DNA from 4 places in the Paenibacillus sp. FSL P2-0121 genome. Region 4 is predicted to be linked to each of the others. Evidence: predicted binding sites of a transcription regulator. Region 4 holds the regulator's gene; each other region holds the start of a gene.

Evidence for each region. The regulator Rex, encoded in region 4, represses fermentation and respiration genes when NADH is low (regulators of the CRP and FNR family bind a similar motif). The targets are predictions, from matches to a motif close to TTGTGAAATATTTCACAA.
Region 1: nirB (nitrite reductase large subunit NirB) is a predicted target of Rex. The motif match lies at 2,388-2,405, and genes of this name have one in related genera.
Region 2: MKY54_RS12225 (DUF1641 domain-containing protein) is a predicted target of Rex. The motif match lies at 2,151-2,168, and genes of this name have one in related genera.
Region 3: MKY54_RS20255 (polymer-forming cytoskeletal protein) is a predicted target of Rex. The motif match lies at 3,622-3,639, and genes of this name have one in related genera.

Annotation. Positions count from the first base shown of each region.
Region 1 covers NZ_CP150245.1:5,024,962-5,031,244, reverse strand. The annotation lists gene MKY54_RS22360 (hypothetical protein) at 1-352, shown strand, start outside; gene ric (iron-sulfur cluster repair di-iron protein) at 735-1,430, shown strand; gene MKY54_RS22350 (hypothetical protein) at 1,581-2,291, shown strand; gene nirB (nitrite reductase large subunit NirB) at 2,523-4,946, shown strand; gene nirD (nitrite reductase small subunit NirD) at 4,979-5,299, shown strand; gene MKY54_RS22335 (formate/nitrite transporter family protein) at 5,352-6,143, shown strand.
Region 2 covers NZ_CP150245.1:2,805,188-2,811,470, forward strand. The annotation lists gene MKY54_RS12210 (hypothetical protein) at 1-308, shown strand, start outside; gene MKY54_RS12215 (nitroreductase family protein) at 419-1,036, opposite strand; gene MKY54_RS12220 (DUF2785 domain-containing protein) at 1,258-2,100, shown strand; gene MKY54_RS12225 (DUF1641 domain-containing protein) at 2,301-2,744, shown strand; gene MKY54_RS12230 (NAD(P)/FAD-dependent oxidoreductase) at 2,785-3,963, shown strand; gene MKY54_RS12235 (SGNH/GDSL hydrolase family protein) at 4,128-4,754, shown strand; gene MKY54_RS12240 (hypothetical protein) at 4,863-5,909, shown strand; gene map (type I methionyl aminopeptidase) at 5,942-6,283, shown strand, end outside.
Region 3 covers NZ_CP150245.1:4,554,074-4,560,356, forward strand. The annotation lists gene MKY54_RS20235 (DinB family protein) at 1-342, opposite strand, end outside; gene MKY54_RS20240 (LysR family transcriptional regulator) at 405-1,307, opposite strand; gene MKY54_RS20245 (histidine phosphatase family protein) at 1,466-2,083, shown strand; gene MKY54_RS20250 (hypothetical protein) at 2,146-2,391, opposite strand; gene MKY54_RS20255 (polymer-forming cytoskeletal protein) at 3,012-3,563, opposite strand; gene MKY54_RS20260 (LacI family DNA-binding transcriptional regulator) at 4,205-5,116, shown strand; gene MKY54_RS20265 (MFS transporter) at 5,165-6,283, shown strand, end outside.
Region 4 covers NZ_CP150245.1:4,728,854-4,735,136, forward strand. The annotation lists gene MKY54_RS20970 (AAA family ATPase) at 1-1,025, opposite strand, end outside; gene MKY54_RS20975 (hypothetical protein) at 1,018-1,560, opposite strand; gene MKY54_RS20980 (DUF5590 domain-containing protein) at 1,971-2,489, opposite strand; gene MKY54_RS20985 (amidohydrolase) at 2,662-3,963, opposite strand; gene MKY54_RS20990 (redox-sensing transcriptional repressor Rex) at 3,950-4,603, opposite strand; gene dinG (ATP-dependent DNA helicase DinG) at 4,734-6,283, opposite strand, start outside.

The sequences.
Region 1 (6,283 bases), 300 kb from region 4:
TGAGGAAATATCAAGAAGGAAAGGATTGATTTTTACCGATTGTAAATTTGTTATAGAGCCTGTGAAAGAAAAAGACAAGCCGCTAAACGGTGCAGATGATATGATGAGGCTAAACATTTTAAGTGAAGAAAACATTGGGAATAAGCAATTAACGCTGGATAAAACTATAAATATACTTTGTGGACTAGAACCATTAGTACCAATATGGATAGATGTAATCTTCATTGAAATGAATGAAGACACGGCTATTTATAAGTTGCGGTGCAGTTTAAGGTTTAGAAAGCCGACTTTATTAAGAAATGCAGAAACTGGACACGCTCCTTTTAAGGCTGTAACAGAAGAAACTTTTTAAGTATTGCTCAAGCTTCTTCTTTTGGTGGGGCTACCGAGTGCCTAAGTAATCTATTATTCAGCCAATAACACATATAATACCTGTATAAAATTTCGTCATTTCGTTTGTACATACAATAATGCTTGGTAATTTTAACCTAAAGTACGCTAAAGCGTTATGTAAACAGGTTGATTGTGGTCAGAGATCACCATAATTGACCTTTTTCGTTCAACAAAGAGATACAATTTTCGTGAGTACAATCACAAGTCAAAACTCCTTTCAGGGTTAAGGTGAACAGGTAGAAAAGATTTTTTCAGAACCTGATCACATATCCCGAGGAGGAACTATTATGGAAACTAAACAACCTAATGATAGAATTTCGGATTTACAGCATAAGCAATCGGTGCAACCTGGATTTACTCCAGATGCCCTGGTAAAAGATATTGTGCTGCAATTCCCAAAAGCTGCGGATTATTTTAAGTCCAAACGGATTGATTTCTGCTGTGGAGGCGCCAAACCTCTTGCTGAAGCAGCTGTAGAGCGTGGACTAGATCAAGAGATGATCATTAGTGATCTCAACAAGCTGTTCGAGGAATATCCGGTACCTCAAGAAGAACTCGCATGGAACACAGCACCTTCTGCAGAGTTAATCGAGCATATCGTGAGTAAACATCACCATTACCTGCGGGAAGAGCTGCCCCTGATTGGCCAAAATGTAACTAAGGTATACCGGGTTCATGGCGGAGATTCACCTCATTTAGAAGAGTTATATAGCTTGTTTAATACACTTAAGGAAGATCTGCTTCAGCATACAGCTAAAGAAGAGGAAGACGAGTTTCCAAAATTATTAGCGTATGATGCCAATCCAAGTGAAGAAGGGCTGACCACACTTCGTGAGGCATTAGTTGACCTTGAGAGTGAACATGACACAGCAGGAGAACTATTGAGACAAATACGCAAAATAACAGATGATTTCACCCCACCGGCTCATGCATGTACAACCTATCGTTTGACTTATGCCCGGCTAGAGGAGCTGGAGAGCATGACTTTCGAACATGTTCATCTGGAGAATAATATATTGTTCCCTAGATTCCAGTAAAAAAAATGAGTTTTCAAAGAGTCCCTTAGGGGACTTTTTTTATATTTGAGAACAAAGCTTATTTACGTTATTCTTAAATAGACAGTATGCATAACTTACTACAAGCCTGAGACGCTGTGTGGTCATTAGGCGGGACAAGGCGGTGTCACTATGCCCACGAAATATATGTGGAGGTTGTTACTAGGATTAGTCATCGTATTCATAATAGGTGGGTGTTCCACTCTTGCTGACATTAATAATGAAGGGAATAATGGCTTAGCAGGATCAGACGGGCCTACGCTTTCGCTTATCGTTGCGGGAAATGACTTGCTTACCAACCCTTTGGACAAGCAGCTTAGCGAGAGCTACAGAAAAGGGATAACGATCTTTGACCTACTGAAAGGTAGTGGGAGGGCCACCTTTTCTGAGGATAACACAAGCATTCTAACGGTAAATAATATTTCACTCGGTCCAGGAATGAATTGGGAGCTGCAAATGGATGGGGAGACCATTGGACCTGAGGATTGGGGTCGAACAGTCGGGCATGAATCAAAATTAGTAATTACGGCGATGTCTAAGGAACAAGAGGAACCCCTTCAAATTGTGTTGTTGACCGTGAATGGTGGAAGTGAGCAAGTGAATTTGAATCATTCATATGTTATGGGATTTACTGAAGATTTAACAGTGAGAGGTTTGTTGAAGAACAGCAGTGTGGTGCAGTTGACCGAAGACAACAAAAAGGTGTTATCCATTGGTGATTATACTCCTCTTAGCAATGAAGTTTGGAAGATGAAGGTGAATGGGAAGCAGCTGCTTGAGAATGGAATGGACATGAAGCTTAGAGTGCAGGATGAATTGGAGATTTTATTGGCTATACGTTAAAAAAAAGTACATAAATGCCAGATCAACGGTTGCTCAGAACCCGTGATCTGGCTTTTTTTATTGGAAGTTATAACCTAATAAAGTTGCCTTACTTTTATGTGAAAACATTCACATTTAATGTGACTGTAATCACAATCTCTCTTAAATTTTGAAATGTATAATTCCATTATGTAGAAGAGAAGTTGAAGCAAAGTTCAACAAGAACGGATAAGAATGAGGAGGCACCTAACCATGGCAGCGAAGAGAGAAAAATTAGTATTAATAGGCAACGGTATGGCAGGCATAGGTACGCTAGAGCAGATATTGAAGCTAGGTGGAGCTTATGACATTACGGTCTTTGGAAGCGAACCTCATCCCAATTATAATCGGATCATGTTGTCTTATGTTCTCGAAGGCAGCAAAACCATCAATGATATCATCCTAAACGACTGGAATTGGTATGAAGATAACAACATTACCTTGCATACAGCAACAACAGTTACACGAATTGACGAGCATTCTAAGCAAGTAATTGCGGATAACGGTATGGCTGTTTCTTACGATAAAGTGATTATTGCAACGGGTTCGAATTCATTTATTTTACCTGTACCTGGTTGTGATAAGGAAGGCGTAGTGGGTTTCCGGGATATTGCAGATTGTGATGCGATGCTGGCTGCGGCTAAACAATACAACAAAGCGGCGGTAATCGGCGGGGGCTTACTTGGTTTGGAAGCGGCAAAGGGTCTTGTGAACCTTGGCATGGACGTTACTGTAGTGCATCTGATGGAAGATCTAATGGAGCGCCAGCTGGATCGTAATGCCTCCTCTATGTTGCAAGCTGAGCTAGAGCGTCAAGGCGTGAAATTTGCCATGGGCAAACAAACAGTAGAATTGACCGGGGAACAGAGAGTAAGTGGATTACAATTTAGTGATGGCACTTCACTTGCGGCTGATTTTGTAGTTATGGCTGTAGGCATCAAACCGAATATAACTGTGGCAAAAGAAAGCGGAATTGCTGTTAATCGTGGGATTGTAGTGGACGATTATCTGCAGACCTCTATGCAAAATGTATATTCCATTGGCGAATGTGCCGAACATCGCGGAGTTTGTTACGGATTAGTAGCTCCGCTATTCGAGCAGGGGATGGTTCTAGCTAAACATCTCTGCGGAAGCGATACAAACCCATATGAAGGTTCTGTTGTCTCCACCAAATTAAAAATTTCCGGAGTGGATGTATTTTCTGCAGGTGAGTTTATGGATTCTCCTGAACATGCTGTAATCTCAAGCAAAGATGAATGGAAGCGAACCTATAAGAAAATTCTGCTCAAAGACAATGTCATTGTTGGTGCAGTCCTGTTCGGGGATGTGACAGAGTCGGCTAACCTGCAAAAGTTAGTAAAACAAGGCGCTGTAATGACCGATGAAATTTATACAGAGGTTATGGGTACGGGCTGCTGCGGAAATGGAGCCAAAAAGAGCACATCCGTAGAAGCGATGGCGGACGAAGAAATCGTTTGTGGCTGTAACGGGGTTACGAAAAAAGCGATTGTGGATGCGGTCATAGAAAATGGTTTTACTACTGTGGACGAAATAAAAGCATGTACAGGAGCGACGCGCTCTTGCGGAGGTTGTAAACCGGTTGTAGAACAAATTTTACAATTTGTCCTGGGTGATAGTTTTGAGCAGTCTGCCAAGCAAGGAATTTGTAGCTGCACAACGCTTAGCCGGGATGAGATTGTTGCTGAGATTACAGCTAAAGGTCTTAGTACTACTAAAGAGGTTATGCATGTACTGGGTTGGAAACAAGAGGAAGGCTGCTCTAAATGCCGTCCGGCGATTAACTATTATCTGGGGATGATAAATCCGGATACACATCAAGACGAGAAGGAATCACGCTTTGTTAATGAACGTATGGGAGCCAATATTCAGAAAGACGGAACCTATACCGTTATTCCACGCATGTACGGCGGGGTAACGACACCGGAGGATTTGAAGAAAATCGCCGATGTCTCCCTTAAATATGATGTAAAAGTTGTGAAGGTGACGGGTGGGCAACGCCTGGATCTAATCGGGGTGAAAAAAGAGGATCTGCCGAAAGTATGGGAAGAGCTCGATATGCCATCAGGTTATGGTTATGCCAAGTCGCTACGTACCGTTAAGACTTGTGTGGGTTCACAGTTCTGCCGTTTCGGCACACAGGATTCGCTGGGAATGGGCGCGCTCATAGAACGTAAGTATGAACGTCTTGATTTTCCTGCCAAGTTTAAAATAGCTGTCAACGGCTGCCCGCGTAACTGTGCGGAATCCTGTACGAAGGATATTGGCATCGTCGGTAATGATGGCGGTTGGGAAGTGTTTATCGGCGGAAACGGTGGGATCAAGCCACGGATCGCTGACTCCTTCTGCAAAATAAAGACCGATGAAGAGTTGATCGAAGTGTGCTCCGCTGTGATGCAATATTACCGTGAGACCGGCAATTATTTGGAGAGAACCTCCGAGTGGGTTGAGCGTATGGGACTTGAGCAGATTCAAATGGTCATTTTGAATAATGAAGATAACCGCAAAGAGCTGGCCGCACGGATTGACTTTGCTCTGACTCAGGTTACGGATCCTTGGAAAAAAATGCTCAATGACAGCAGCACTCGTACTGCGCTTTTTGAAGAAACAAGAGTCTAGCGGATATAACACACACAGAAGGGGAGAGACCAATGAATAAGACCACACAAACGTATGCAATAGGATCAGTACAGGATTTCCTGCTGCAAATTGGCCGCGTAGTGATTGCTGGAAATATTGAACTGGCTGTGTTCCGTGCCTCTGACGGAGCCATCTATGCAGTAGAGAATCGCAGTCCTCATCCTAAGGGGGGACCGCTTGCTGAAGGGATCGTGTCAGGTCACTATCTGTACGATCCACTGTACGATTGGAAAATCGATCTGCGCACGGGTGAGGTGCAGGCACCAGACCAAGGTAGTGTGGTGACTTATCCAGTCACACTGGACGGAGAGAAAGTTACAGTGAGCGTGTAGACACCGAAGAGTGTAGTAATAGATTTAATAGAAAACGGTGGGGTGGAGTATTATGTTTACGCAAAGTGTGGAGAGCATCGTAGAGACGGCAGTCAGTAAGCGGGACAAAATGAATGAAAGCATGCCAAGATATTTTCTAGCAGCCCTATTGGCAGGTGCTTATGTAGGCATTGGGATTATCCTTATTTTCTCCCTAGGAGCACCGCTAGCGGCTGCCAAATCTCCTTTCCAACCGCTTATTATGGGCACATCCTTCGGCATCGCCCTGACGCTTGTAGTATTTGCAGGCTCAGAGCTGTTTACCGGGAATAATATGTTTTTTACTGTAAGTACACTGGCAGGCAGAACCAGTATCTGGGATACCGTTAAGAACTGGATTCTTGTATTCATCGGGAATGTGGTAGGTGCAGTGATTTTAGCACTTTTAATTCGTGGGACTGGGTTGTTCAGTGCTGCGCCGCCGGAGCATTTGATTTTTACAGCCGCTGCTAAAAAAATGAGTCTCCCGTTCTCTGAGCTGTTTTTTCGTGGGATCCTATGTAACTGGCTGGTCTGTTTAGCGCTATGGATGTCCTCACGCGCTAAAAGTGAATCTGCTAAGCTAATCTTAATCTGGTGGTGTCTGTTTGCCTTTATCGCAAGCGGATATGAGCATAGTGTGGCTAATATGACTCTGCTTAGTGTTGCTGTGTTGCTTCCAAATCATCCGGAAACCATTACGATAGCTGGATGGCTGCATAATATGATCCCTGTAACTTTGGGGAATATCATTGGTGGAGGCGTATTCGTCGGTATGGCCTATTGGGTGATCTCACCAGTGCGTGGTGCTCGCAACAACCGTTAAGATCCATTTTTAATTAACTATATTAGAGCTGAACCGATCTTGGGTTTAGCTCTTTTTTTTTTGAATATAAAAAAAAGACACCTGCATTAGGCGCCTTGGACCACTCTATTTTATATTATGCAGAATAATTGGGTCATGTA
Region 2 (6,283 bases), 1.9 Mb from region 4:
AGGGTACATGCCATCGGCGTGGTGTGACGTGGTTGAAAAGTGTGCCGATTTCTGAACTAAACACAGGCGTGCGGGAGTTATTTAACCAAAGTGCACCGGTTGTACAATATAAGGGTCCCAAACCAAGTGCTCGCTTGGATCTGTGGATTACAGGTGTTTCTGCTAATGAACAAGAAGTGAATAGTCCGCTGGAATTGGATGAGGAGACACTCTCTAAGGCGCTTAATATTTTGAAAGATGCTTTGATTTGTGATGACTCCGAACGACGGGAACGAGCAGCGATAGCCATTTTACAATATGCGAAGTAGAGCCCCTCTTGTATATCGGGTGTACGGTTCATTATCTTCATGATGAGTTCCAATTAAAAAACGTTCCACCCGCTACTTGCCTCGGATGGAACGTTTTGCTGTATCTATAATCAGATGAATTCAACGAATTCGTTGACTGGCTTACGGTAGCCGCGGGGTCTGATTTTATGTTTTTTGTCTTTGCCGATCGTGATCAGCATAACAGGTACCATATGATCTGGCAGATTCAAGGTGGATTGGATAGCATCAGCATCGAAGCCGATCATCGGGCAGGTATCCCAGCCTTTATCTTTGGCGATCAGCATAAAGTGCATGGCAGAGAGAGAGGCATTACGTATTGCTTCATCTCTTTGAAAAGCATCCTTATCAATGTAAGCATTGTTAATCATCTCTATTTGCTCATCATATTCCTCTTGTGACATCGCTCCTAAAGCTTTAAGCCCGCCATAGATTTCTGGAGCCTGCTGATAAGCATGCTTATCTCCTAGCACTACAATAACTGCTGAAGCAGTATGGATTTTATATTGGCCGTAAGCTGCTTCGCGAATTTCTTCTTTTAAGCTCTCGTTAGATATCACTTTGTAATTTGTATGCTGTAGATTATAGGCCGAGGGTGCCAATCTGGCATAAGAGAACATTTCCTCTAATTCATTCTGAGGGATGATAACCCCTTCCACAAAATTCATAGCGGATCTGCGTGACTGAATCAAGTCTGTAAAAGCGCTCATAAGTATTCCTCCGTTGTGTATGTATTCGGTTGTAAAATATCAACACCTGATATTTGTAAATGAACTAACTAAATGTTACTAACTCAAAATAACACAGCTTAAAAAATTCGTCAATGATAAAATTTATTGAAGTTAATCTTGAACACCCTGTTGTCAAAAAATAGGACATAAATTAGGATATTAGGATATGTAGAAACACAGTGGATGAAAGGGTGGATAAATTGATTAATAGTAGAGAACAATTGATGATAGATTTGCAAAGAATCGAAGAGAATGACTACGAGCTTAGAAGTGGAGAGGACATAAAGGATTATGTGAAGTTGATGCTTGAGCATATAGGAGATCCCGAGCCTGTACTGCGTGATGAATTGATTTATTCCACATTCTACAAATGGATTAATGAGAAACGTTGGTTTAATGATGCGGAGCTTCGTGAACTGCTGTGGATACTTCTTGACGAGCAGCATCTTTTTTATCACATTGGGAATAAAGAAGATCTGACGGTGTATACAAGAACATTTTCTGTATTGGTTGTTGCTCTTATTCTCCAGAGGCATAGGGAAATGGCTATATTGGATAGCTCTGAATTTATAAAGGTGAAGCAGGATTTGATTCGTTATTATGAGGAAGAACGGGACTTAAGAGGTTATATGGAAAAAGAAGGCTGGGCACACGCAGCAGCCCATGGCGCAGACGCCTTGGATGAGCTGGTTTTATGCTCGGAGAGTGATGCCGAGGTGCGGGAAGAGGTTCTGGCAGTTATTCAAAAGATGCTTTATAACGATCAATACATATTCAGGGAGGAAGAAGATGAAAGGATTGCTACTATTATAGTTACAATCATCGATCATCATTTACTTCCACAGCAGTCTATAACCGATTGGATTCTCAACTTGGCGCAATGTGGCAGTTGGCCTAGAAGCCACAGCCAGTACGTTACTCGAATAAATACAAAGAACTTCCTGCGTTCTCTTTATTTCAGGTTACTTCTAACAGAGAAGAATATGGACATTGTGGATGTTTTGTTGAAAACTGAGAAGAATTTGAATGAATTTGTACATTAATTCACTCAAACGGTTTTAATTAACACTAGTAATTTAAATAATTTATTATAATGTAATAAAAATCACAAATTTTTATGGAAATTCAAAAACTTTGTGACATTTATAACTTGATAAGTGCTATAATAGAAATATGGCGTTAAAAGTTCTTATGTTTTTCATTACTATTAAGCAGCAAAGCTTATTGCAGAGGAGATTTGGATATGTCAGAATCAATCACTCAAACACAACCTGAACAAGAATCACCAAAAGTAGCTGTTAGCAAGGAACAAATGGATGTTCTAGAACAGCTCTTGAAACCAGAAGTTCAGGAATCATTAACAGTCTTGGTGGAACAGCTGCCAAAATTAACTGAGCTTGTTGGCGTGCTTACAAAGTCCTATGACTTTGTGCAAACTGTCGCAGCGGATGATGTCTTGAAAAGTGATACGGTAAGTGCAATTAAAGAACTTGCTGAACCTGTAGTGCATTCCGCGAAGAATATGGCAGCTACAGTGATCGAAGCAAAAGATCGTGCGAATGAAAGTAACGAAGTTATTGGTCTTTTTGGTCTTATGAAGTTGTTGAAAGATCCGCAAGCGCAAAAGCTTTTCCGTTTCGTAAATGCATACCTTCAAGTTGCTGGAGAACGCAGTAAGCAGAAATAATCATTTTCATATCTTATACGTAAGGGACGGAGGAAACATCATGTCTAAACATATTGTCATTCTAGGAGCAGGTTATGGTGGTCTACTAAGCGCCTTAACCGTACGCAAATATCTCAAAAAAGATGAAGCTAAAATTACTGTAGTTAATCAGTATCCTACCCACCAAATCATTACAGAATTGCATCGTCTTGCAGCAGGTAGTGTTGCAGAGGGTGCTGTAGCTATGCCTCTAACTAAGCTTTTCGCAGGGAAAGATATTGACCTGAAAATCGCGAAGGTTAATTCATTTTCTGTGGAGAACAAACAAATTGTTCTTTCTGATGGTGTGACACTTACTTATGATGCGCTTGTTGTAGGTCTTGGCAGCACTACAGCTTATTTTGGCATTCCAGGGCTTGAACAATACAGTATGGTATTGAAATCAGCTGCAGATGCTAACAAAATTCATCAACATATTGAAGATCGTATTCGTGAATATGCGAAATCGAAAAATGAAGCAGATGCAAACATCCTGATCGGTGGCGGCGGCTTAACAGGTGTTGAGCTTGTTGGTGAAATCGCGGATGTATTGCCTACACTTACTAAAAAATATGGCGTTGATCCTAAAGAAATTAAGCTTATGCTCGTTGAAGCAGGTCCTAAAATCCTTCCAGTATTGCCAGATGCATTAATCGAACGTGCTGTAGCAAGCTTGGAGAAACGTGGTGTTCAATTCCTGACAGGTCTTCCTGTTACGAATGTAGAAGGCAATGCGATTGACTTGAAAGACGGTCAAAAAATTATTGCTAACACATTTGTATGGACTGGTGGCGTACAAGGAAATCCACTCATCGGCGAATCGGGTCTTGAAGTTAACCGAGGTCGTGCAACGGTGAATGAATTCTTGCAATCCACTTCCCACAAAGATGTATTCGTTGCTGGTGACAGCGCGGTGGTCTTTGCAGAAGATGGACGTCCTTACCCTCCAACTGCGCAAATCGCTTGGCAAATGGGTGAATTGATCGGATACAATCTGTATGCCTTCTTGAAAAATAAATCGTTTGAAAGCTTTAGCCCAATCAACTCTGGTACACTTGCTAGCTTAGGCCGTAAAGACGGTGTTGCCATCGTTGGTGCAAGTTCTACTCCGTTAAAGGGCTTGCCTGCAACTCTGATGAAGGAAGCAAGTAATATCCGTTACTTGTCCCACATTAAAGGATTGTTCAGCCTAGCTTACTAATATAGCTTAACCCTAAACCCTGCTCAAATCTGAGCGGGGTTTTTGTTATTGTTTTTTTAGTGAAATGTTTGCATTATTGATGTTTCACAGTAGGCTGTATTCATTGTATTTGATATAATAGATTGGGTTATATTAACAGAGGTAGTTAGAGGAGGATTTCATTTATGATATTCCAACAAAACGATGTCATTCTGTTTCAAGGGGACAGCATAACAGACTGGGGGCGTAATCATGAAGACGCTTCATCACTTGGAGTAGGTTATGCAATGATGGTCGCCGCTCGTCTGGGGTATTTATATCCAGAGAAGAATCTTACTTTTATTAACCGTGGTATTGGTGGCAACCGTATTGTTGATTTACAGGGACGTTGGGATCAGGATTGTCTGGATTTGAAGCCGACTTGGGTGTCCATTTATATTGGAATTAACGACACTTGGCGGCGTTTTGATTCTGGTGAAGAAACCACTCCCGAGCAGTTTGAAGCTTCGTATCGGGACCTGATCGAACGCACTCAGAAATCTTTAGATGCTAAATTAGTGCTTATAGAGCCTTTTGTTTTGCCTGTACCGAAAGATCGTAGAACTTGGCGTCAGGATCTTGATCCTAAAATTCATATTGTCCGCGAGCTGGCACGTGAATATGGGGCGCCGCTGGTTCCGCTAGATGGACTTTTTGCAGCGGCTTCCGTAAAAGCAGAACCGGCTTACTGGGCATATGATGGAGTACATCCTACTCCTGCAGGTCATGCACTTATTGCGGATGCTTGGCTCAAAACGATGGGAGTAATCTAATCAATTGCCATTTTAAGACTAGAACCACGCTTTAATAAGCAGGTTGTAGTCTTTTTTTAATCGCGTGTTCATAAAGTCGTTTTTATATATTTATAGACACTGTTATAATTGGAATATGCTTATGTATTGGAGGCGATTCGCATTAGGCGGTTAATATGGATAGCACCTTTGTTATTGGTCGTAGTGTTAAGCGGATGTAAAAGTGATTTGGGCTTCATCAATGCCAGATGGATCGAAGGCGTGTCGTTGACACCCGTGGCAACGAGTGATCAGAAACAAGCGGATCGTCCTTTGCACTCAGAGAGCTTAACGCTAAAGGATTCTGTTTTGATCAAGACGCTTGCGGAGGCTATGAACAAGAGTAAGAAATTTTCTGATGATCTGGATTGGGGTCCGGAATTTGAAATGAAGCTTGTTTATGGGGACGGCTATTCGGAAGATTATTACATAGCGCTTGGAGATCAACTTGGACATGAAGGGATGTTTACTACAGCAGAGAACAGCAGTCAGGGCTATACAATTCCTGTAAAAAACTCTGACCAGTTAAGAAAGCTCATTTATGGAACAATCGATACGGAGAACATTGAACAGGCAGACCCTGTGGAGACTTCTGTCGAGGTAACAGGTCCAGTAACCCTATCACATAATGAACTGTCTCCGGTCACAGGCAGAGCGGGATTTTTAAATCTGCAACTGCTAGAGGGGACATATAGCGAAGATTGGACTACACCGAGTCCGTTAGCGGGAAGAAACTGGAGTGGCCGATTTAGGCTAGTAGTGACTGATGAGCATGGAAAAACACTGAGTAGCTATCCGTTAAATGATCAATTTGCCCAGACCTTTAATGATTTTTTCCAGCTTCAGTTTGAGGATTATAATGGAGATGGTGATCCCGATTTTACGATCGGACAATATGGAACGAGTAACGGTTATTTCTACAAGCTTTTTACACTCAGAAGAAATAACGTGATAGAAGAACTGCCTATTAAACCTGAAAATCAGCTGTTTATCAGCAGTCCTGAGCGGTATTCCATAAAACTGGATAAAGTTGATGAGCATAGCTTCAAGAGAAGTTACTACGATAACGCAGCAGGCAAACAAGTGGAAGATACTTTTCAGTGGGTAGGGAGTGCATTTCAGAGGCTGGACAAATGATTAATTCATGAAGTGAGAGGAATGTGTGTTGGATGACAAGTGATACGGTACAAGATTTAGAAGGGTTAAAAGCTATTGGAAAAGTGGTGGGCCACACCATCGCCGAGATGAAAAAGAAAGTAACCCCTGGGATGACGACTGCGGAGTTAGATCTTATTGGAGCTGAGATTCTGGAAAGCTTCGGAGCATCCTCAGCCCCGAAGATAACTTATAATTTCCCGGGCAGCACCTGCATCAGTGTGAACGAAGAGGTTGCTCATGGTATTCCGGGTCCGAGAGTGATTAATGCTGGCGATTTGATCAACATTGATGTCTCTGCTGAGCTGAATGGGTATTATGGGGATGCTGGCGTTTCTTTTCAACTGCCGCCCTAT
Region 3 (6,283 bases), 170 kb from region 4:
TACTTGCTCACTTAAGCGATTGTGAAAAGCTTCCTGGATCCGTTTGGGTTGCTCCGTAAGCATCTCAAGTAAAACTTCAAGCGTTGGCGGTTCCTCATTCCACTCGGCTGGTTTAGTCCCTTTCGCAAATAAGCGTTCAAAGCTTGCCGGCAATTGCATAAGCTCCCGAGCAGAATGAAAGGCAAACTTCTCTTGCACCAAATAAATATGTCCCAAATTCCATCGGATATTGTTATTAAACCCTTCTGGAATGCTATTCAAAGTTCCCTCAGATAGTCCCTCGACAGCACGCACAGTAACACTTCGCACAAACTTAATTTGTTTGAATACAATTTGATCCATTATGACCCCTCCTAATATTTTCATCCATAGTTTACCATGAGATTATCTTTAATTTCCTAAAATTATTTTATACTTAATTGTTTCATAACGAGCGTAATAAACGACTGCATATAACTTTCTTGAAGTTCCTTCTTTCTGTAGCCCATCCATATCGAATGCTTGGAGACTACATTTTCTACTGCTATTTTAGCTAATGTTCCCTGATCAAGATAAGGTTTCGCCAACAAAGCGGATACATAACTAATTCCATAACCGGCAATGACAGCTTGAATAACTTCATTCACTCCATTAAATTGAAGCCCAATCGTTGGCTGCTGTACACTTCTTTCTTCACACAACCGGACAAGCTGCTCTCTGGCTGCACTGCCCTCTTCCCTCATAATAAATGCTTCAGACATTACTTCTTCAAAGCTAGCCTGCTGATTGGCAATAGGGTGATGGGAAGAAACCACGAATATATACTCGTCCCTATATAACTCCCGATGTTCGAACACTCCTGTATTATGCGAAGGAAACTCCATATCACTGTAAATCGCCACGTCTGCTTCAAAATTATTTAATTTTCCCATGACACCATGAGAATTAGTAGTAGTGATCTGAATGTTAACTTCCGGAAAAGATTGTTTGAATAATGACGCCCACCGGGGAATGAGGATGCTTGTCGCCAAATAATTACCTGCAATCCGCAGATTCCCCTCAGGAAATTTGTGATAGTCTTCAATGATTTGCTGGACTTGATCACCCATGGCAAAAAACTTCTCAAGAGGTTCGATTAACCTTTTTCCTAAAGGGGTGAGCACCATCCTCTTTCCTTTAATTTCAAATAATAAAATATGATTCTCCCGTTCAAACTTACGGATTTGCGCTGATATAGCGGGTTGACTGATATGCAAACGTTCAGAGGCTTTGGTCACACTACCTGTGATCGCAACGTAATAAAACAATTTTAATACATGATAGTTCATCGTCAACTCTTCCTCACTTTATAAAATAATATCTGTATTCGCCGCTTATCCTCAGCCATTTTATTATAACTATACATTATGGATGTTAACTATTATATATTGTTTATTTATATTTATTTATCTTATACTTACAACTATTCATTAGGGAGGTCACGTTAATGACAAAGACAGTATTCTACTTAACCCGCCACGGGCAAACAGAATGGAATTTACAAAAACGAATGCAAGGGCATCAAAATTCTGCGCTTACAGCCTTGGGTGAACAGCAGGCGGAATGGTTAAGAGATCGTTTGGAAGTAGAAAACTTAGGCGCAATTTATTCTAGTACTAGTCCAAGAGCATTGCATACTGCGCAGATTTTACGGGGAAAGCGGAGTTTACCTATTCATCAGCAAGTTTCTTTAATGGAAATTAACATGGGGAGCTGGGAAGGAATGAATACGGATCAGATACAACTAGAATCCCCTTTACAATATTCCCATTTTTTCACCAGACCCGATCTATATATTCCTCTAACCTCAGGTGAAACTTACAAGCAGCTTGAACAAAGAGTAGTGCCGACAATGGAGCGCATCATAAACGATAACGTAGGGCTAGAAGTGCTCATCGTCACGCATCGGATGACTTTAAAAGTCATTATGGCTTATTTTCTCAATAAATCATTGCAGGAAATTGGAGAGTTACCGGATATTCTCTCTACAGCATTATGTAAAGTAACCCTAACTAATAACAATACAACCATCAATCTGTATGGAGATACTTCACATTATCAATGATTATGGGTCAAAAAATAAAAAGGTAACTCCGATTAACGGGGCTACCTTTATAGGGTTCAACATTAAATATCCACACTTTTGATTATAAAACTGCGGACCTTCATCCATTTGCCTAAAATGAATTCATCAATCGTTTTCGTCTTTGGTCTAACGCAAAAGCGATGTTTTGCCCCTTTATCAAAGCCCACAGCTTCAAAAATTAGGCTATCCCCTATTTGCTCCTTGAAGAACACCTGCTTTAATCCCAACCTATTTAACATTTCAAGCTTTACGCTCTCAATATATGTGCGCGAATACTCCTTAGACATATGTGTTCCTCCTAGTAGTGGTAGTAATATTATAAGTCAATATGAAGAAAATCAACAATAGTTCATATATTCATCCACAAAAAACAACCAGGCAGCGATTCTCCGTTGGAGGTTCACTGCCTGGTGTTTTGGGTCTGCGGTGGTTTGCTTGAGTAGGTTACGAGCTAAGCTTAATCATTCGTAGCTTTCGGTTACCCACTCCGTTGTAACGCACTATCTTGTTGAAATTTGTAAGATAACTGCATTCTATACACTTATTCCATATCCACAAGGGCTAATTCTAACTTTAAGTGTATTCTATACAATTAAAAACTAGAGAAATAGCCTGTAGAGTATTAAATCAAGAAAATAGATGTACTAAATACAGCTATTTTCATTGGCCGAGCATTTTGAGCATACTAGTTGTACAAAATACAGTTAAAACCATCTACTGTACACTTCAATACTCCATTACTTGTTACTTCAAAGCTTCCGTCGGCTCTCATATGGTAACTAGATGGGGAGTAGTCCATTATGAGTTTGCCCATTCATACTGATTCCTTTTTCCTGAACCTATCCGAATAATTCTATCTATTTAGTCCTTCAACTTCTACATCTAACTAATCGAAAACATCACTAACTTATTTAACTTCAGTTGCCCCAGTCACTTTACCTTCAATCCCTGCAGTTGCTTTCACATCTTCGTTTGCGAAGTAAAGATTTCCATCAATAGTCGAGGTTTCATGCAGATTAAATCCGTTCGCTTCTACATAAACATCACCTTTAATGGTTCCGCCTTGAACTCGTAAATTTTCACTTTGTACAGTTAACTTAGGTACAGTGAGTGTGTAATTGGCAGTAACTTTGTGATCAGCGTCTTGGGCATAAAGAGCAATCTTACGGTAGATGTCGCCGTCTGCGGCCCCTTTATCATGGAATTCGCCTTCAACAACAACATCTTGGGCAATCGTCACATCATTTAGAATGGCAATAATCCAATTTCCATCTTTACTTACAGCCTTGGTAAACGCATCTGCTTGATTTACGATTGAAGCTGTAGTAACTGCATCCGTTTGCTCTGTAGTTGGAGCCGTAGTAGCCGCCGAATTAGTCGCATTATTATTATTCGCACCACAACCAGACAAGACTGCAACCGAGACGCCTGCTACTAACATCATTTTAAATAACTTCATTTGAAATCCCCCTTGTTTTTGATTATAAATTAATTATATATTAAAATTTTTAATAAACAGGTGAAAATTTTCACAATATTGTGTCGTTATCTGAAGCGGTTTCACAAAGATCACTCCTTTCCATCCGGAATCGTATCCATAAGTAACACCTCATCTCGCTGCCCGTTTTAGGTTCATGGATCTTAATACTTATTTACCCAAATTTTAAGAAAGGTCACAAAGGTGCTTAATTCCATACAAAAAGGACACTCCCAATAACTGCGGAAGTATCCTCATAATCTTTATTACTATAAATCTTTAGATTAGATATCCTCTTGAAAAAGATATGGAACCATCATACTCTACGCTTACTTTTTTAATGTTAGGTTTATGCAAAACTCCAGCATAAAAATAATACAGCGGAAGGATGACCATTGGGTCAATAAACATTTTTTCAGCTTTTGCATAAAGCTTGTTTCGTATAATTTAGCTTAAGACGATTATCAAGCAGATCTTCCCAGAGTTGAATCTCACGGGCTACATTCTTCCATTTCTAGCTACTTAACAGGGTCATCTGACTGCTCTCTCACCCCCCATTGACGCTTTAGAATCAGAATGTTAATCTTTAGAAAATATCACAAGGATAAGGGAGCTATTTACTGGTGAAAAAGACAACCATGAAGGACATCGCACTTCGTGCCAATGTCTCCGTCGCAACAGTGAGCTATGTTCTGAATCGTGTCGGCAACCAAACCATTCCTGAGAAAACGCGCCAGCAGATTCTTCAGCTTGCCGAGGAACTGCATTACATACCGAATCTGGCAGCACGTTCACTTGCGAATCAGAAAACAGGATTGGTCGGTGTGCTTGTTAACACAGCAGCCCATACCCCACACTGGAAGCTCCATGCCCAGTTCTCATTTATACATGCCTTGGAACAACGGTTAACAAATGCTGGTTACCATACGCTGCTATATTCACTTGATGTTGACCAGCCTTCTTTGGATATTATCGTAGAAAGAAAGCTGGAGGCTGTATTTCTGATCGATGTGCGCGAGGAAGCCTTTTATTCGATCTCCAAGCATTTTGTAGAAGGAATTCCTTTGATTCTGATCGACAGCATGATAGAAGATAAACTCTTTAAGCAAGTCTTTTTCAACTATCGAGCAGCTCTGCAAAAGGTAAAACCACAGGACCTTTCACAGGTATGTTTAATTATGGAGAGCTTCAATAACTCTTTCCTCACCCGCTTTATTCAGGACAGTCTTCCATTACCTGAAGAAGCGATATTCACCGTTGTCAATTTGGAGGAATTAAATACATTCTTACAGGAGGGGGGCTATAAAGAGGCCATTGTCATTAATGAGTTTATTGGAAGTTACGTTGAAAAAAACGGGAGGTTCGAACAACTCTCTGTTCTTTGCACCTGCAATTGTCCGGAAATATTAGGCGATGACGTTCATAAATTCATTTTCACAGGGGATAAAGCGGCTACTGCATTTGAACTCATGGACAAATTATTGCATCATTCTGACTACTCCGCACAAGAAAATAATTGTTATTTTGTAGAATAATTTTTTTGGCTATTCACTTAAGCGTTTAAGTTGAAAGGAGCATAACTTATGCCTGGTCCTGTATTAGTGAAACAAGTTCCCTCTGCTGTTCAAGCTCATCCCTCTCTTTGGGGAAATCGGAGATTCCTGCTGCTACTCAGTTCGTACTCCATTTCCTTGTTCGGTAACACTTTTCATAGTATTGCTTTAAGTTTATGGGTACTGCAAACGACCGGCAGCGCCAAAATGATTGCCATCATCACGATAATCAATTTATTGCTTAGTTCTTTGCTCGGATCGATAGGGGGAACTTTTGCGGATAGGGTCAATCGTCGAACCCTCATGCTGATCACAGATCTGATAAGTTGCGGACTCGTAGTGACGCTAGCTTTAGCCATTTCCCTGCCCTCTACTTCGTTCATTATCGTCGCCATACTGACGGGTCTTACGACCATTTCAGCTTTATTCCAGTCCCCGGCATACCAAGCTTCTATCACTACTGTTGTTGGTAAAGAACATCTACAAAAAGCGGTAGGACTGTTGAACTTGTCTGAAAACATCTGCCGGACTATTGGTTATTCCGCCGGTGGGATTTTCGTAGCGAGTTTTGGAGCAGCCGACGCTATTTTATTTGATGGAGCTACATTCTTCCTCTCCTTTCTGCTCGTGTTAGCGGTCCGTTCCCTTCCTTTGCCAACTCAATTAAATAACGTGCCCAAGAAAGAACGGAAATTCACACAGGATTTGATCGATGGAATTCACTATATTTGGAGGTACCCTTTTGCACGCGCCGTTATGATTATGCTTCCTACCTTAACCTTATTTTTTGTCCCCTCCCTGATGTTGACCCAGGTTATGGCTGTCAACGTGTGGGATTCCACTCCCTTTCAGTTTGGACTTATTGAAGCCTGTATTCCACTTGGTTATATGATCGGATCCGGTCTGATCTTGCTGCTCGGCTCCAAATTGAAAAACAGAGGTTTCCTTATTATGACTGGACTGCTATGTCTCGGTCCCCTGTACCTCCTGTTATCATTCGTCACTTCCGCTGCGATTGCCATTCCTATCATTCTTGTGATTGGCTTCATGTTCTCATTCTCCACGTTGCTGATTAATACAATCCTTAGGCTGGAAGTTTCAGAAGACATCCAGGGTAGGGTGTTTGGTGTATTAGGTTCTATCATGAGT
Region 4 (6,283 bases):
GCATGTCCCAATTCATGGATTGCCACCCGCTTTTTCTCTTCGTGGTTTGTTTCTCTGTCCGTTTTTTCCCCCATCATAACCTTGTCAATCGCCATCGACAGATGCCGCTGCTCAACCTCTGTCAATTCCTCACGCATCATATAAATTGCTGCCTCATTCATAACACTTTCGAGCTGAGCACCGGAGAAACCATAGGCTTCTTCGGAAATTTTATCGAGGTTCACATTGGCATGAAGCGGCTTATTTTTGGCATGTAATTCGAGAATCGATCTGCGGCCTTTTTTATCAGGCATGTCCACTTGAATATGACGGTCAAACCGGCCAGGACGCAGCAATGCTGAATCAAGCATTTCTTTACGGTTAGTGGCTGCTACCAGTAGAATGCGTGGTGTTTCGTTGTTATAGATCCCGTCCATCTCAGTCAACAGCTGATTCAAGGTCTGATCATATTCTCGCTGCTGTCCGCCTTCACGCTTTCCGCCAATTACGTCAATTTCATCTATGAAAATAATAGCGCTTTGCTTGTTTTCCTTAAGGGCGCGGGTACGGGCATCCTTAAACAAATCGCGGATACGGCCGGCACCGACACCTACGTACATTTCTACAAACTCACTGCCTGATGCTGCCACAAATACAGAGTTCGTATAATGTGCTGCTGCTCTAGCCATAAGGGTCTTACCTGTTCCTGGAGGGCCTGTAAGCAGAATCCCTTTCAAAGGCCGAATCCCGAATTTGCTGATTTCCTCATGCCGGATCAAAAAATCCAACGCTTCACGAAGCTCCTGTTTTGCATTGTCTTGCCCGCCAATTTCTTCAAAAGTAAGCTTTGAAGGTCCATCCTTCTTGCGTTTCTTCCCGGCACCTGCATTTACCGCAAGTCCGCCTCTTAAATGAGCAATGATAAGTAAAGCCGTGAGCATCCCAGCAGCAATTACAATCGGGAATATATTAATGCCTAGAAAAGCCATAAAAATAAACAAGACAGGAACAAATCCGATTAGAATTTCTTTAAGGTATTTAGGCATTATTCCATACCCCCAATGTCGCAGGTTTACGCGGCAAAATAATAAATTTGCTTTCTTTTCCATTACTCAAGCTTACATAGACATTATTGTCATCAATTTCTGTTGAGGCTATCACATTTTTATATTGTGGATATTGCGCTTTGAGTCCATCAAGTTCTGTGGGTATAAGTGTATATTTACGGCTCTCCATAGCTTCGGCTACAGAGAACATCGCTTTATCCCAGTATTCATCCAGCAGTTCACTGGAGTTCTGTTCTACATCAAGTTTTAGTGTACGTCCATCAATCATCGATTTTCCTTCTTGGGAGACGTACTGAACCAGTTCACGTAATTTCGTGCCTGGCTGGAGATCAAGTTTCAAAGTGACCTCATTGCGGTTAATACTGATATGAGAATTATTGACGCCCTCATATTGAGATACAATCTTCTGAAGTGGTTCCTGCATTGCAAACTGACGATACAAAAAGAAGCCACCAAACAATAGAGTAGCCGACAGTAGAGACGTTATCAGCACAGGTACAAGACGTAATTTCAAGAAACGTCCTCCTCTCAAAGATGACAAAATATAAAGCTCATTATAATAATTTATAGCTACTTGAGAGCTCATCAGAGAGACTGAAGTCTCTTATTGCTGTTCTAATTACAAGTAGTAGTATATCACAGGTGTATATACTAATTTCAAAATAAATGTGAATATATTTAAAATTTAATTTTTTAAATATTTCCATCAATACCAAATAAATTCCTCACTTTCGACAAAACTGGCCTTGATTTTTAATCAATCGGCCTATTTTCGTATGTGAATTTAAGAGAATATTCGGTGATAACTACCCATTCAGTATATCACTTAGTATATCACTTTTGTACATCAAATAAATGTAAACAAGCGAACTTATAATAAGTTCGCTTGTTTACTATGCCACCCTTAATTTCCTTATGTTCAGCTTAACTTTTAGGTAAACTGTAACCTTCGCCCATTCGGGACCCATCCGAAAAGCGATAAAATTGATAATAATACCGACCGCTCTGATTATAAAAAAGCTGCCAAGCATACTCTCCGTTATATACTCCCGGCAGCAAGCGTTCAATCGTTATGTCCGGAAGATCAGCTTTGATAATGCCGCGTATTTGGGCTTCCGAGGTTCCTTTACTTAGTTCCTCAGCAAACACTGCGTCGTCGCCTTCAGCAAATTTTCCATCTACCGTAAAGCGGACCCAGACCATAAGAGCAGTCCCGGCTTCATTTTTCCCAGTTAATACCCAGTACACTGCATTTTCATCCCAAACCGATTTTTGTGCTTTGGTTACCTCTGTTAGACCCGCTCTGGTTTTGGCAACATCCTTAGCGATATCACGCTCGTTCCATTGATCTTTCATAATATAGGCATAGAACTGGATAAGTCCAAACCCCAGGAGCAGAATCAGAACTGACCCCAGGAGGATCCATTTTTTCCTTTTCTTCAAGGTACAGCTCCCTTTCTAGTAATATATCTTTTTTGATTATATAACACACCCGCGTGTTTATCCAAAATTTCATAATTTTCTAGCTTTCCCAGTCTTAAAAATGCACAAAAGGCCGCAACTTTTGCTAAAAGCAAAAAGTCGCAGCCTATTAATTATTCGTTATTCTCCAGACTTAACGCTTCAATAAACCTTCGAAGGCTTCTTGCGCTTTACGCCGGATAGCTTCCTCATCCAGGGTTAAGCATTGTCCATGCTTGATGACCTGTTTACCATTCACCCACACATGCTCAACATCCTTAGCGCTAGCAGAGTAAACTGCATGAGACAACAGATCTGTGTGTGGCAGCAAATGCGGCTGATCGATATCAATAGCAATGAAATCTGCTTTCATCCCTACAGCAAGTCTGCCTACATTATTTAAAAAGATGGACTGCGCGCCATATTCTGTAGCCATACGCAGAGCCTCTGGAGCTGGAACAGCCGTTGGATCACCGCTGACACCCTTATGAATGAGAGCTGCAAGCCGCATCTCTTCAAACATATCCAAGTTATTGTTGCTTGCCGCGCCATCCGTGCCAAGAGACACCTTCACACCAGCTTTTAGAAGATCAGTAACCCGAGCCACTCCGCTAGCCAGCTTCAAATTACTGCCCGGATTATGAGATACACCCACATTATGGCGAGCCAAGATCTCAATCTCTTCATCATTTAAATGAACACCATGTGCAACTATCGAGGGACGTGTGAACATTCCAAGCTTCTCTAAGTGAGCTACAGGACGCAACCCGTAATCCGCCACATTTTGTTCCACTTCACGTTTCGTTTCGGACATATGCGTATGCATCGGTAAATCCAGATCATGCGCTGCCTGCACGAACTTAACCAGGAAGTCAGGAGGGCAAGTATAAGGGGCGTGTGGCGAGATCATAGTAGTAATTCTACCGTCAGCCTTTCCATGCCAGTTACGGGCAAAAGAAATCGCTTCCGCAAGCTTGTGATTCTGTATATCCTCTGGACATAACCCGATCACACCACGCATCAATACGGAACGGATACCTGATAACTCAGCTACCTCGGCTACTCGGTCCATATGATCATACATATCGAGGAAGGTCGTAGTTCCACCCTTCAGCATTTCCAATACAGATAAGGAGGTTCCCCAGTATACATCATCACCGGTGAACTTTTCCTCCATTGGCCACATCTTCTCCTGAAGCCACACTTGTAGCGCTAAATCATCTCCATATCCACGCAGCAAAGACATCGCCGCATGACCATGTGTGTTTACAAGTCCAGGCATGAACAGCAGACGGCTGCCATCAACCACTTGCACTCCAGCTTCCATCTGAGGCTCTTCTTTTCCTATGTAAGTGATTAAATCATCTTCAATAGTCATATATCCACTCAGAACCGGCTCATCCGTTCCCGGAGTCAGAAAATACCCGCCCTTAATTATCGTTTTATTGTTGTTCATGTTCACTTTCTTCCTTTCCATCCCGCAAGTAATAAGCAAGACTTTGCAGATCAGTTGTAAAATCAGCTGCATGCACCCGGATATTCGGTGGTGTCTTCAGAATCACAGGGGCAAAGTTCAAAATCGCTTCAATCCCAGAAGAAATGAGGATATCTGCTACATTTTGAGCTTCTGAATCAGGTACGGTAATAATGGCAATGCGAATACCTTGCTCACGAATTGTGCTGCCTAGTTCATCCATCGGTTGCACAGTAAGGGAGTTGATCTTACGTCCAACCTTAGGAGCGTACGAATCAAATATAGCCGTGATTTTCATAGTATCTTTGAGATATGCATTGTAATTAGACAAGGCATGTCCGAGATTACCTGCTCCAACTAAAGCTACATTAAGCTGTTGATCCAGCTTCAGGATATGACGGATTTTCTCAATAAGATACGTTACATCATAGCCGATACCTTTTCTGCCGAAGTCACCAAAATATGCTAAATCCTTACGAATCTGTGCGGGATTAAGATCAAGCTTTTGCCCAAGTTCCTGAGAGGAAACTGTTAATATTTCGCGATTCTGGAGATCATTCAAAAAACGCAAGTACACAGGTAGTCTGCGAACAACGGCTTCTGATATTTTATCCGATTTCATATTTTTCCTCCTAAAAATAGTAATGTTCTTGTGAAAATCCATATTCAAACGTCTACCTCTCCTTATTAAGGACGGTACTGTAACACACCGCCCTTAAGGATAAGGAGGAGCTAAACTGAAGACGAGCGTTTTAAGAAGCGCCGCCATCCTCTAGCCATTCCGCTATGCGAGGGACCATTTGATCAGTAAGCATATGCTCCATTTTGGGACCAGGCAATGAATAAAGGAAATACTTCCCGTAATGAGATTCAATAACCCTTGTATCATAAACAATAACTATTCCACGATCCTGCGCCGTGCGAACCAATCTTCCGAATCCCTGCTTAAAACGAATAACCGCTTGAGGAACAGATAATTTCATGAACGGATTCTTCTTCTGGGCCTGCAATAACTCCGACTTCGCTTCCGCCAACGGGTGATTCGGTGGTTGAAACGGAAGTCTCACGATGGCCAGGCAAGTCAGTGCTTCACCTGGAATATCTACACCTTCCCAGAAGCTGCTCGTCCCCAGCAATACGGATGCTGCACTGTCCTGAAAGCGGCGGATCAACTTGCTCCGGCTGCCACCTTCCACGCCTTGACCAAGCACCGTAATCTCTTGTGAGGCCAAAGCCTCTTTAAGCGGATCATATACCTGACGCAGCATTTTATAAGAAGTAAACAGAACCAGCATCCGCCCACGTGTTGTTTTAGCAGCTTCCGATAATGACTGTACGAGTGTATCGACAAATCGAGCATCGCCCACACTCCCCTTCACACTAGGAAAATCACGCGGTATAACTAGCAGTGCCTGCTCGCGATATTTAAAGGGAGATGGAAGGAGTGAGGTCATTAGACGTCCCTCTTCTGCAGCTTCGTTAAGTCCGAGATTATCAATCATAAATTGAAAAGATTTATCTACAGATAGCGTCGCCGAGGTAAGCACGATGCTTTTTTTCTTATCGAAGAACAACTCTTTAAGCTGGCTGCTAACATCCACAGGGACGGCATACAGCTGTAGGGATTTGCTACGGTAATTTCCATTTGCCTCCAGCCAATATACTACATTATCGTCATTCAGCCCCATAAAGAATCTTACTTGCTCACGTATGGAAGCCAAATCTTTAAATAAACCGCTAATATCAGTAACAAGGCTGTCTGCTGAGGATTGGCTTTCCTGGTCACGCATCTCGTTAAGCATTTTATCACCCTTACGGATGATGTCGCTTAACGTCAGATTCATAGTGTTCTCTAGCGCAACCAATTCATCCCAATCCTTCGGCTTACGGGCGGGAAGCAACCGCATAACCAGTTGTCCCGCTTCTCCTGCCCCTGCATCACTGCGTTCCGGCAATAGGCTGAACAGCTTGTCGCTGAGTGCATCCCAGGTTTCTTTGACAGTAAGCAGATCCGGGTAGATCCGATCGATGACTCCGCTCCATTCTGAAGCCTCTTCACTGCCTGACGACTGTAATATTTGACGCAGAGCAGGGAGCTGTCCGTTTCGGCTATCTTTATACAGTCGCGATAACGTGTGTGCCACCGTGAAATGCTTCATATGCATGCCAAGATGTTTACCAGCCACATCTTCTAAATGATGTGCTTCATCAATGACAAGATGCTCGTAAGCCGGAAGCAGCTGGTGCCCAGCCTTAACATCTGCGAATAGCTTGGAGTGGTTCGTAATAACCACATCAGCAA